DNA from 2 places in the Phycicoccus ginsengisoli genome. Region 2 is predicted to be linked to the other one. Evidence: predicted binding sites of a transcription regulator. Region 2 holds the regulator's gene; the other holds the start of a gene.
The links. The regulator HspR, encoded in region 2, represses chaperone genes until heat shock. The targets are predictions, from matches to a motif close to AAGTTGAGTCNNNNNGACTCAACTT.

Region 1: a site for HspR is predicted at 2,407-2,431, ahead of ACYVDO_RS05260 (ATP-dependent Clp protease ATP-binding subunit). Genes of this name have one in related genera too.

What each region holds. Positions count from the first base shown of each region.
Region 1 covers NZ_BAAGYN010000003.1:20,101-24,793, reverse strand. The annotation lists gene ACYVDO_RS05275 (class F sortase) at 63-794, opposite strand; gene ACYVDO_RS05270 (DUF4397 domain-containing protein) at 835-1,671, opposite strand; gene ACYVDO_RS05265 (hypothetical protein) at 1,861-2,373, shown strand; gene ACYVDO_RS05260 (ATP-dependent Clp protease ATP-binding subunit) at 2,611-4,693, shown strand, end outside.
Region 2 covers NZ_BAAGYN010000004.1:95,468-100,160, reverse strand. The annotation lists gene dnaK (molecular chaperone DnaK) at 1-882, shown strand, start outside; gene grpE (nucleotide exchange factor GrpE) at 879-1,523, shown strand; gene ACYVDO_RS07835 (DnaJ C-terminal domain-containing protein) at 1,586-2,599, shown strand; gene ACYVDO_RS07830 (heat shock protein transcriptional repressor HspR) at 2,602-3,060, shown strand; gene ACYVDO_RS07825 (formate--tetrahydrofolate ligase) at 3,179-4,693, shown strand, end outside.

The sequences.
Region 1 (4,693 bases), on a different contig from region 2:
GCGAGCCCCGTTCGGCATGTCACCGTCACGGGCAGGAGGGAAGCCGCCGGTCGTTCCCTTCGTCAGGCCGGGACGGCGAAGACGACGACGTTGCGCTCGTAGTGGCCCGTGCTGCGGTCGAACTGGCCGCCGCACGTGATGAGCAGCAGCCGGGCGGGCACGTCCTGGCGGAAGAGCTCGCGGACGGGGAGGGTCGCCTTCGGGTAGGAGCGGCGGGCCACGACCCGGTAGGCCTGGCTGGCGCCGCCGGGCCCGCTGACCGTGACCCGCGCGCCGATGGGGGTGCGGCTGAGGTCGACGAGGCTGCCGAGGCCCTTGCTCGCGGAGTCGACGTGACCTGCGAGCAGCGTGGTGCCGTAGGGGGACCCCGGTGCGGCGCCGCCGGACCACCAGCCGACCTGGCGCGGGTCGTCGGGGATGCCGAGTGCCCCCCGACCGTCGACCGCCGTCGGCACCACCGGCGCGACCACGCCGATGGCGGGAACGCGCAGGGTCGTGGGCTCGAACGAGCGGTCGGGCGCGATGGTCAGGCCGTTCGAGGGGGCGGTCGGTGCTGGCGTGGGGTCACCCACGGGGGTGCTGGGCCCGGGCGCCGAGGTCTCGGTGGTGGACGAGGGGGTCGAGGACGACGGGGTCGAGGACGAGGTCCGCGCGGCGACGGGGAGGGACCCGGCGTCCGGCAGGGGCCGGTCGGACAGCTTGACGGCGACCCCGACCGCGGTGGCCGCGAGCACCAGGACGCCGGCCACGACGGGGAGGATGCCCCGCCCTGACCGGCGCCCGGTGTCGCTCACGGTGCTGTCTGCGCTGTCCGTGCTGTCTGGGCTCGCTGCGTCAGCGCCGGACGGTCGCGGTCGCCCGATGGCGCGAGCCGCCGACCACGAGGGCGGCGCCCGCGAGGCCGGAGAGGACCAGCAGCGCGGTCGCCGGCCCACGGTCGCCCGCCTGGCCGCCGGTGCCCGCGTTGACCGAGCCGGGGGCGGAGCTGCCGCCGCTCGCGTAGCTCTGGGTCACGGCGGTGAGGCTGCCGTCCTGGAGGCTGCCGATGGCGTAGACCACGAGGGTCTTGCCTGCGGTCACCGGCAGGTCGACCGGGCCGATGACGGGCTTGGTGGTCCCGGCCGCTGCGACCGAGGCGGAGACCGTGCCGGCGGGCACCATGAGCATGGACTCGTTGGGGTTGGTCAGCTTCGTGATGATCGGCTTGCCGCCGGCGAGCACGTCGACCGCGGGGGCGGCGGCGGTGTGCCGCACGATGACCCGACCCATCCCGGCAGGGACGGCCGTCGTCGGGTTGACGAACGGCTTGAGGGCGGGCTTGCCGTCCGCGGTCAGGTAGGCCACCACCGTGGCGTTGGCGCCGGCCGGCAGGTTCGGGGCGAGGGTGAGGATCGGCTTCGAGCCGCTGGCCGCGCCGGCGGGGCGGACGGCGATCTGGTGCGAGCCGGCCGGCAGGCTGATGGGGTCGGTGACGGTCTTGAAGGTGAAGTCCGACAGGGCCTTCTTCCCGTCGACGTACACGTCGACGGGGGTCTTCGGGATGCCGTGGACCACCGTGACCGTGGCCGTGGAGGCGGCCTGGGCGGGCAGCGCGGCGAGGCCGGCGGTCCCGGCGGCGACGGCTCCGGCGGCCAGGACCGCGCGGAGGGTCGTGCTCCTGGTAGCGCTCATGACAGTTCCTTTCGACGAGGCAACCCCCGGCGGGTGCCTGGTGCCCGTCGTTCGCACCCCGGTGGAGAACGGATTGGAACTTCTTCACGGAGACGTCGTGATGAACAAGTTTGTCCCTCTGCGCCCCGTTCGCCGTGGGCGGACGCCGCACGCCTTCCCCGAATGGCGTTGCTGGGTAATCATGATTACATGACAACACGAACAACAGCCGAGGCCTGGCTCGCCGGCCGGCTGCCGCAGGAATGGTTCACCGGCCCCGTCGAGGTCGCCCGCGACCGCGACGAGCTCATCATCTGGGGCGACCTCGCCGCCCCGGAGCTGCCCGACGACACCGACGACGCCGACCGCGAGGTGGCGGCCCGGGGTCGGGCGAAGACCTTCCGCGAGGAGACCCGCGAGCGCCGCGTCGAGATCGCCCGCGAGCTCGAGCACCTCTCCGGCCGCAAGGTCAGCTGGGGGGTGCGGGTCGGCGGCCACGAGTCGCTCTTCACGCACCTCGCCGCGCCGGTGATGACGCGGCTGCGCCAGCCGGAGCGCCGGGTGCTCGACACCCTCGTCGAGGCCGGGGTCGCGCGCTCGCGGGCCGACGCGCTCGCCTGGTGCGTCAAGCTCGTCGGCGAGCGGTCGGACGCCTGGCTCGGCGAGCTCCGCACGGCGATGGAGCAGGTCGAGGAGGTCCGCAGGAAGGGGCCCGCCGCGTGACGCTGCCGACGGCAGGCGTGTCCGCCCACGGCGGAATGGAGCGGACCCGACTCAGCCCCGGGAACAGGCCGGAGAACCGCCGCGTTGCGCACGGTGAGCCACGTGGCCGGCCCGCAGTTCGGACGCGGGAGGACTGGTCCGTTCGTCCCGATCCCGTATCGGTCGCCGAATGGACCGCGCCACGGTCAGGCAGCACGGATAGCATCGAGATGATCTCGATAGGCAGGAGCAGAAGAGATGTTTGAACGGTTCACCGATCGGGCCCGGAGGGTGGTCGTGCTCGCGCAGGAAGAGGCGCGCATGCTCAACCACAACTACATCGGGACCGAGCACATCCTGCTCGGCCTCATCCACGAGGGTGAAGGCGTCGCCTCCAAGGCTCTCGAGAGCCTCGGCATCTCGCTGGAGTCGGTCCGCGAGCAGGTCCAGGAGATCATCGGCCAGGGCCAGCAGGCCCCGAGCGGCCACATCCCCTTCACGCCCCGTGCGAAGAAGGTCCTCGAGCTGAGCCTGCGCGAGGCTCTCCAGCTCGGCCACAACTACATCGGGACCGAGCACATCCTGCTCGGCCTCATCCGCGAGGGCGAGGGCGTCGCGGCCCAGGTCCTCGTCAAGCTGGGCGCGGACCTCAACCGGGTGCGCCAGCAGGTCATCCAGCTCATCTCCGGCTACCAGGGCAAGGAGGGTGGCGCGACCGCCGGTGTCGGCGCGGGCGTCCAGCAGGAGGGCACTCCTGCCGGCTCGCTGGTGCTCGACCAGTTCGGCCGCAACCTCACCATGGCCGCCCGCGAGGGCAAACTCGACCCGGTCATCGGGCGCGAGAAGGAGATCGAGCGGGTCATGCAGGTGCTGTCCCGCCGCACCAAGAACAACCCCGTCCTCATCGGCGAGCCCGGTGTGGGCAAGACGGCGGTCGTCGAGGGCCTGGCCCAGGACATCGTCAAGGGCGAGGTCCCGGAGACACTCAAGGACAAGCAGCTCTACACCCTCGACCTCGGCGCGCTCGTCGCCGGCAGCCGCTACCGCGGTGACTTCGAGGAGCGGCTGAAGAAGGTCCTCAAGGAGATCCGCACGCGCGGCGACATCATCCTGTTCATCGACGAGATCCACACCCTCGTGGGTGCGGGTGCCGCCGAGGGCGCGATCGACGCCGCCAGCATCCTCAAGCCGATGCTGGCCCGCGGCGAGCTGCAGACCATCGGCGCGACGACCCTGGACGAGTACCGCAAGCACATCGAGAAGGACTCGGCGCTCGAGCGCCGGTTCCAGCCGATCCAGGTGGCCGAGCCGACGCTGTCGCACGCCATCGAGATCCTCAAGGGCCTGCGCGACCGCTACGAGGCGCACCACCGCGTGTCCATCACGGACGCCGCGCTGGTCTCGGCGGCCAACCTCGCGGACCGGTACATCAACGACCGGTTCCTGCCGGACAAGGCGATCGACCTGATCGACGAGGCGGGCGCGCGGCTGCGCATCCGCCGGATGACGGCTCCGCCGGACCTGCGCGAGTTCGACGAGAAGATCGCCTCGGTGCGGCTCGAGAAGGAGTCGGCCATCGACGGGCAGGACTTCGAGAAGGCTGCGCGCCTGCGCGACGACGAGAAGAAGCTGCTCGCCCAGAAGGCCGAGCGCGAGTCGCAGTGGAAGTCCGGCGACATGGACGTCGTGGCCGAGGTCGACGAGGAGCTCATCGCCGAGGTCCTGGCTGCCTCCACGGGCATCCCGGTCTTCAAGCTCACCGAGGAGGAGTCCTCGCGGCTGCTCCACATGGAGGACGAGCTGCACAAGCGCATCGTCGGCATGGACGACGCCATCAGGGCGCTGTCCCAGGCGATCCGCCGCACCCGTGCCGGCCTGAAGGACCCGCGTCGTCCCGGTGGCTCGTTCATCTTCGCCGGCCCGACCGGTGTCGGTAAGACCGAGCTGGCCAAGACGCTCGCCGAGTTCCTCTTCGGTGACGAGGACAGCCTGATCCAGCTCGACATGAGCGAGTACTCCGAGAAGCACACCGTCTCGCGGCTGTTCGGCTCGCCTCCCGGCTACGTCGGGTACGAGGAGGGCGGCCAGCTCACCGAGAAGGTGCGGCGCAAGCCGTTCTCGGTGGTGCTGTTCGACGAGGTGGAGAAGGCCCACCCGGACATCTTCAACAGCCTGCTGCAGGTGCTCGAGGACGGCCGGCTCACCGACTCCCAGGGTCGGATGGTCGACTTCAAGAACACCGTGATCATCATGACCACGAACCTCGGCACCCGTGACATCGCCAAGGGCGTCTCGCTCGGCTTCTCCGCCGGGCCCGACTCCCGCAGCGACTACGAGCGGA
Region 2 (4,693 bases):
GAGCCCAACAAGGGCGTCAACCCGGACGAGGTCGTCGCCGTGGGCGCGTCCCTGCAGGCCGGTGTCCTCAAGGGCGAGCGCAAGGACGTCCTGCTCATCGACGTCACGCCGCTGTCCCTCGGCATCGAGACCAAGGGCGGCCTGTTCACCAAGCTGATCGAGCGCAACACCGCGATCCCGACCAAGCGTTCCGAGGTGTTCTCGACCGCCGAGGACAACCAGCCGAGCGTGCTCATCCAGGTCTTCCAGGGCGAGCGCGAGATCGCGCAGCACAACAAGGCCCTCGGCACCTTCGAGCTGACCGGCATCGCGCCGGCCCCGCGCGGCGTGCCGCAGATCGAGGTCACCTTCGACATCGACGCCAACGGCATCGTGAACGTCTCCGCCAAGGACCGGGGCACCGGCCAGGAGCAGAAGATCACGATCTCCGGCGGCTCGGCCCTCCCCAAGGAGGACATCGAGCGGATGGTCAAGGAGGCCGAGGAGCACGCGGCCGAGGACAAGAAGCGCCGCGAGGAGACCGAGGCCCGCAACACCGCGGAGAACCTCGTCTACTCCACCGAGAAGTTCCTCACCGACAACGCCGACAAGCTCCAGGACGACCAGCGCAAGCCGGTCGACGAGGCGCTGGCGGACCTCAAGGAGGCCCTCAAGCCCGAGTCCGGCGCGAGTGCCGAGGACATCTCCGCCAAGAGCAGCAAGCTCTCGGAGGAGTCCCAGAAGATGGGCACCGCGATGTATGCCGCGGCCTCGGCTGCCGACGCCTCCGCCGGGTCCGAGGGTGCGGCCTCCGGTGAGGGTGCCGCCGCGGGCGGTGCCGGTGCCTCCGACGAGGACGTCGTCGACGCCGAGGTCGTCGAGGACGACGAGGAGAAGAAGTGACCGACCACACCCCGACGGCCGACCAGCCCGACGGAGCCGAGGCGATGGTGGGCTCGGAGGAGTTCGAGCCCACCACCGCCGAGGCGGCGGCCGCGGAGCAGGCCGCCGTCGCGGACCAGCAGCCGTCCCACGACACCGTGACCGGCGAGTGGCAGTCCGGTGCCCAGCCGGCTGCCGCCGGGCAGCCGGGGTCGCAGGTCCACCCGGACACCGCGCTGGCGGCCGAGCGGCTGACCGACCTGCAGCGCCTGCAGGCGGAGTACGTCAACTACAAGCGCCGGGTCGACCGCGACCGCGCGGTCGTGCAGGAGCGCGCCGTCCGCGACGTGCTCGAGACGCTGCTGCCGGTGCTCGACGACATCTCCGGTGCGCGCGAGCACGGGGACCTCGCCGACGGCCCGTTCGCCAAGATCGCCGACAAGCTCGAGACCACGCTCGGCAAGTTCGGCCTCGAGCGCTACGGCGCGGTGGGGGAGGAGTTCGACCCCAACCAGCACGAGGCGCTCATGCACACGGCGTGGCCCGCGGACGGCTCCGTCCAGGGCGACTCGACGACTGTGGTGCAGGTGCTGCAGGCCGGCTACCGCGCCGGCGAGCAGGTCCTGCGGGCGGCCCGCGTCGCGGTCGCCGACCCCGAGTGACCCGGCTCCGGGCCGGGACCGACGCACGACTCCCCACCCCGTCCCGCTGAGAGGAGGACGCCATGGCCAGCCAGGACTGGTTCGAGAAGGACTTCTACGCGATCCTCGGCGTCCCCCAGGACGCGGACGAGGCGGCGATCAAGAAGGCCTACCGCAAGCTCGCCCGCAAGCACCACCCCGACCAGAACCAGGGGGACGCCGCGGCCGAGCAGCGCTTCAAGGACGTAGGCGAGGCGCACTCCGTGCTCTCCGACCCCGAGAAGCGCCGTGAGTACGACGCCATCCGGCAGATGGCACGCGGCGGGGCCCGCTTCACGGCCGGTGGTCCGGGCGGTGCCACCAACGGCGGCTTCGAGGACATCTTCTCCTCGATGTTCGGCGGCGGAGGCCCGGGAGGTGGCACCCGCGTCCGGTACTCCACCGGCGGGGGCGGCCAGCCCGACCTCGAGGACATCCTCGGCGGGATGTTCGGGGGCCGCCCGGCCTACGGCGGGGGTGCGGGTTTCCGTGCCCCCACCGGCCCGCGCAAGGGTGCGGACCTCACCGCGCGCACCACGCTGTCCTTCCGCGACGCGGTCTCCGGTGCCACGGTGACCCTGGGCACCTCGGGTGGCGACCAGATCACCACCCGGATCCCCGCCGGGGTCAAGGACGGCCAGAAGATCCGGCTGCGCGGCAAGGGCCAGCCGGGGGACTCCGGCGCGCCGGCCGGCGACCTCATCCTCACCATCACGGTGGAGAAGCACCCGGTCTTCGGCCGGGACGGCGACAACCTCACGGTGGAGCTGCCGGTGACCTTCGCCGAGGCCGCCCTGGGTGCCACGGTGTCGGTCCCGACCCTCGAGGGCGACCCGGTCAAGGTGCGGATCGCGCCCGGGACGCCGAGCGGTCGCGTCCTGCGGGTCAAGGGCCGCGGGGTGCAGCGCAAGGACGCCCCCGGCGACCTCATGGCCAAGGTCGCGATCGTGGTGCCGCAGCGGCTCTCCGACGAGGCGAAGGCCGCCGTGGAGACGCTGCGCGAGCTCGACGGCGGGCACGACCCGCGGGCGGAGCTGTTCGAGAAGGCCCGGCGGTGAGCATGGCGGCCGAGCCCGAGTTCCGGCCCGACGACGACGCGCCGATCTTCGTGATCTCGGTCGCCGCCGCGCTCGCCGGCATGCACGCCCAGACGCTGCGCCAGTACGACCGGCTCGGCCTCGTGCGGCCCTCGCGCACGCGGGGCGGCGGCCGGCGCTACTCCGGCCGCGACGTCGCGCTGCTGCGCGAGGTGCAGCGGCTGTCGCAGGACGAGGGCATCAGCCTCGCCGCTATCCAGCGCATCCTCGCGCTCGAGGACCAGGTCTCCGCCCTGCAGGCGCGGGTGCGCGAGCTGCGGGCCGAGCTCGAGGAGGCCCGCACCGCCGCCGGCTACGGCGGCCCGGGCTCCCGGGTGTTCGCGGTCGGCCCGAGCGGCGAGGTGTATGCGCTGCGCGCCGGCCAGCGGGTGCGCAGCGAGCGTTCGCAGGCCCTCGTGGTCTGGCGCCCCGGCTCCCGCTGAGCCGGCAGGCCCCTTCACCACCGCCCCGTCGGCCTGCACCCTCCTACCCCGGCCCGGGGGCTCGCACCACGGACCTCCGGCCCTGATGGTGCGGCCGTCGCCGGGGCACACTGACGGGGTGTCCTCGTCGCCAGCACCCACGGACCTCGCCATCGCCCGGGCCGCGCACCTCGAGCCGATCGCCGAGGTGGCGCGCGCCGCCGGCATACCCCCGGAGCGTCTCGAGCCCTACGGCCGCCACGTCGCCAAGGTCGACCTGGCGGCCGTCCACGACCTCGCCGACCGGCCGCCAGCGAAGTACGTCGTCATCACGGCCATCACCCCGACCCCGCTGGGGGAGGGCAAGACCACGACGGCGGTCGGCCTGGCCCAGGGCCTCGCCCAGCTCGGCCACCGCGCCACGCTCGCGCTGCGCCAGCCGTCGATGGGACCGACGTTCGGCATCAAGGGCGGCGCGGCCGGAGCAGGCCACAGCCAGGTGCTGCCGATGGAGCAGCTCAACCTGCACCTCACCGGCGACTTCCACGCCGTCAGCGCGGCGCACAACCTGCTCGCCGCGATGGTCGACAACCACCTGCACCACGGCAACGAGCTCGGCCTCGACCCGCGCAGCATCGCCTGGCGGCGGGTGCTCGATGTCAACGACCGCGCCCTGCGCAACATCGTCGAGGGCCTCGGCGCCCGCATCGACGGTGTGCCGCGGCAGAGCGGCTTCGACATCACCGCCGCCAGCGAGGTGATGGTGGTCCTCGGCCTGGCGACGTCGCTGCGCGACCTGCGCGAGCGGCTCGGGCGCATCGTCGTGGGCTTCACGTATGCCGGTCGGCCGGTGACCGCCGACGACGTCCGGGCGGCCGGCGCGATGGCCGTCATCCTCAAGGACGCACTCCAGCCGAACTTGCTGCAGACCACCGAGAACACGCCGGTCCTGGTCCACACCGGCCCCTTCGGCAACATCGCGACGGGCAACTCCTCCGTGGTCGCCGACCGGCTCGGCATCCACACCGGGGACTACCTGCTCACGGAGGCCGGGTTCGGCTCGGACATGGGGGCCGAGCGCTTCGTCAACCTCAAGTGCCGGGTCTCGGGGCTGCGCCCGGACGCCGCCGTGCTCGTCGCGACGGTGCGCTCGCTCAAGGCGCACTCGGGCAACTACCAGGTCGTGGCCGGCCGGCCGCTGCCGCCGGAGATGCTGCACGAGAGCCCGCGCTCGGTCCGTGCCGGCGTCGACAACCTGCGCCGCCACCTCGAGATCGTCCGGTCGTTCGGGATGTCGCCCGTGGTCGCCGTCAACGCCTTCCCGTCCGACTTCGAGTCCGAGCACGCCGTCATCCGGGAGGTGGCCGAGGCGGAGGGGGCGCACGTCGCGGTCTCCACCCACGTGGCCGACGGCGGGAAGGGTGCGCTCGACCTGGCCGAGGCGGTCGTGGCCGCCTGCGGCGAAGCGAGCGAGCTGCGGTTCACCTACGAGCTCGACGACACCCTGCGCGACAAGATCGAGGCGGTCGCCAGGAAGGTCTACGGCGCCGACGGCGTCGACTTCTCGCCGGCCGCGGCCAAGGACCTCGAGCGGTTCGAGGTGCTGGGCTACGGCGGCTTCCCCGTGGTCATCGCCAAGACGCACCTGTCGATC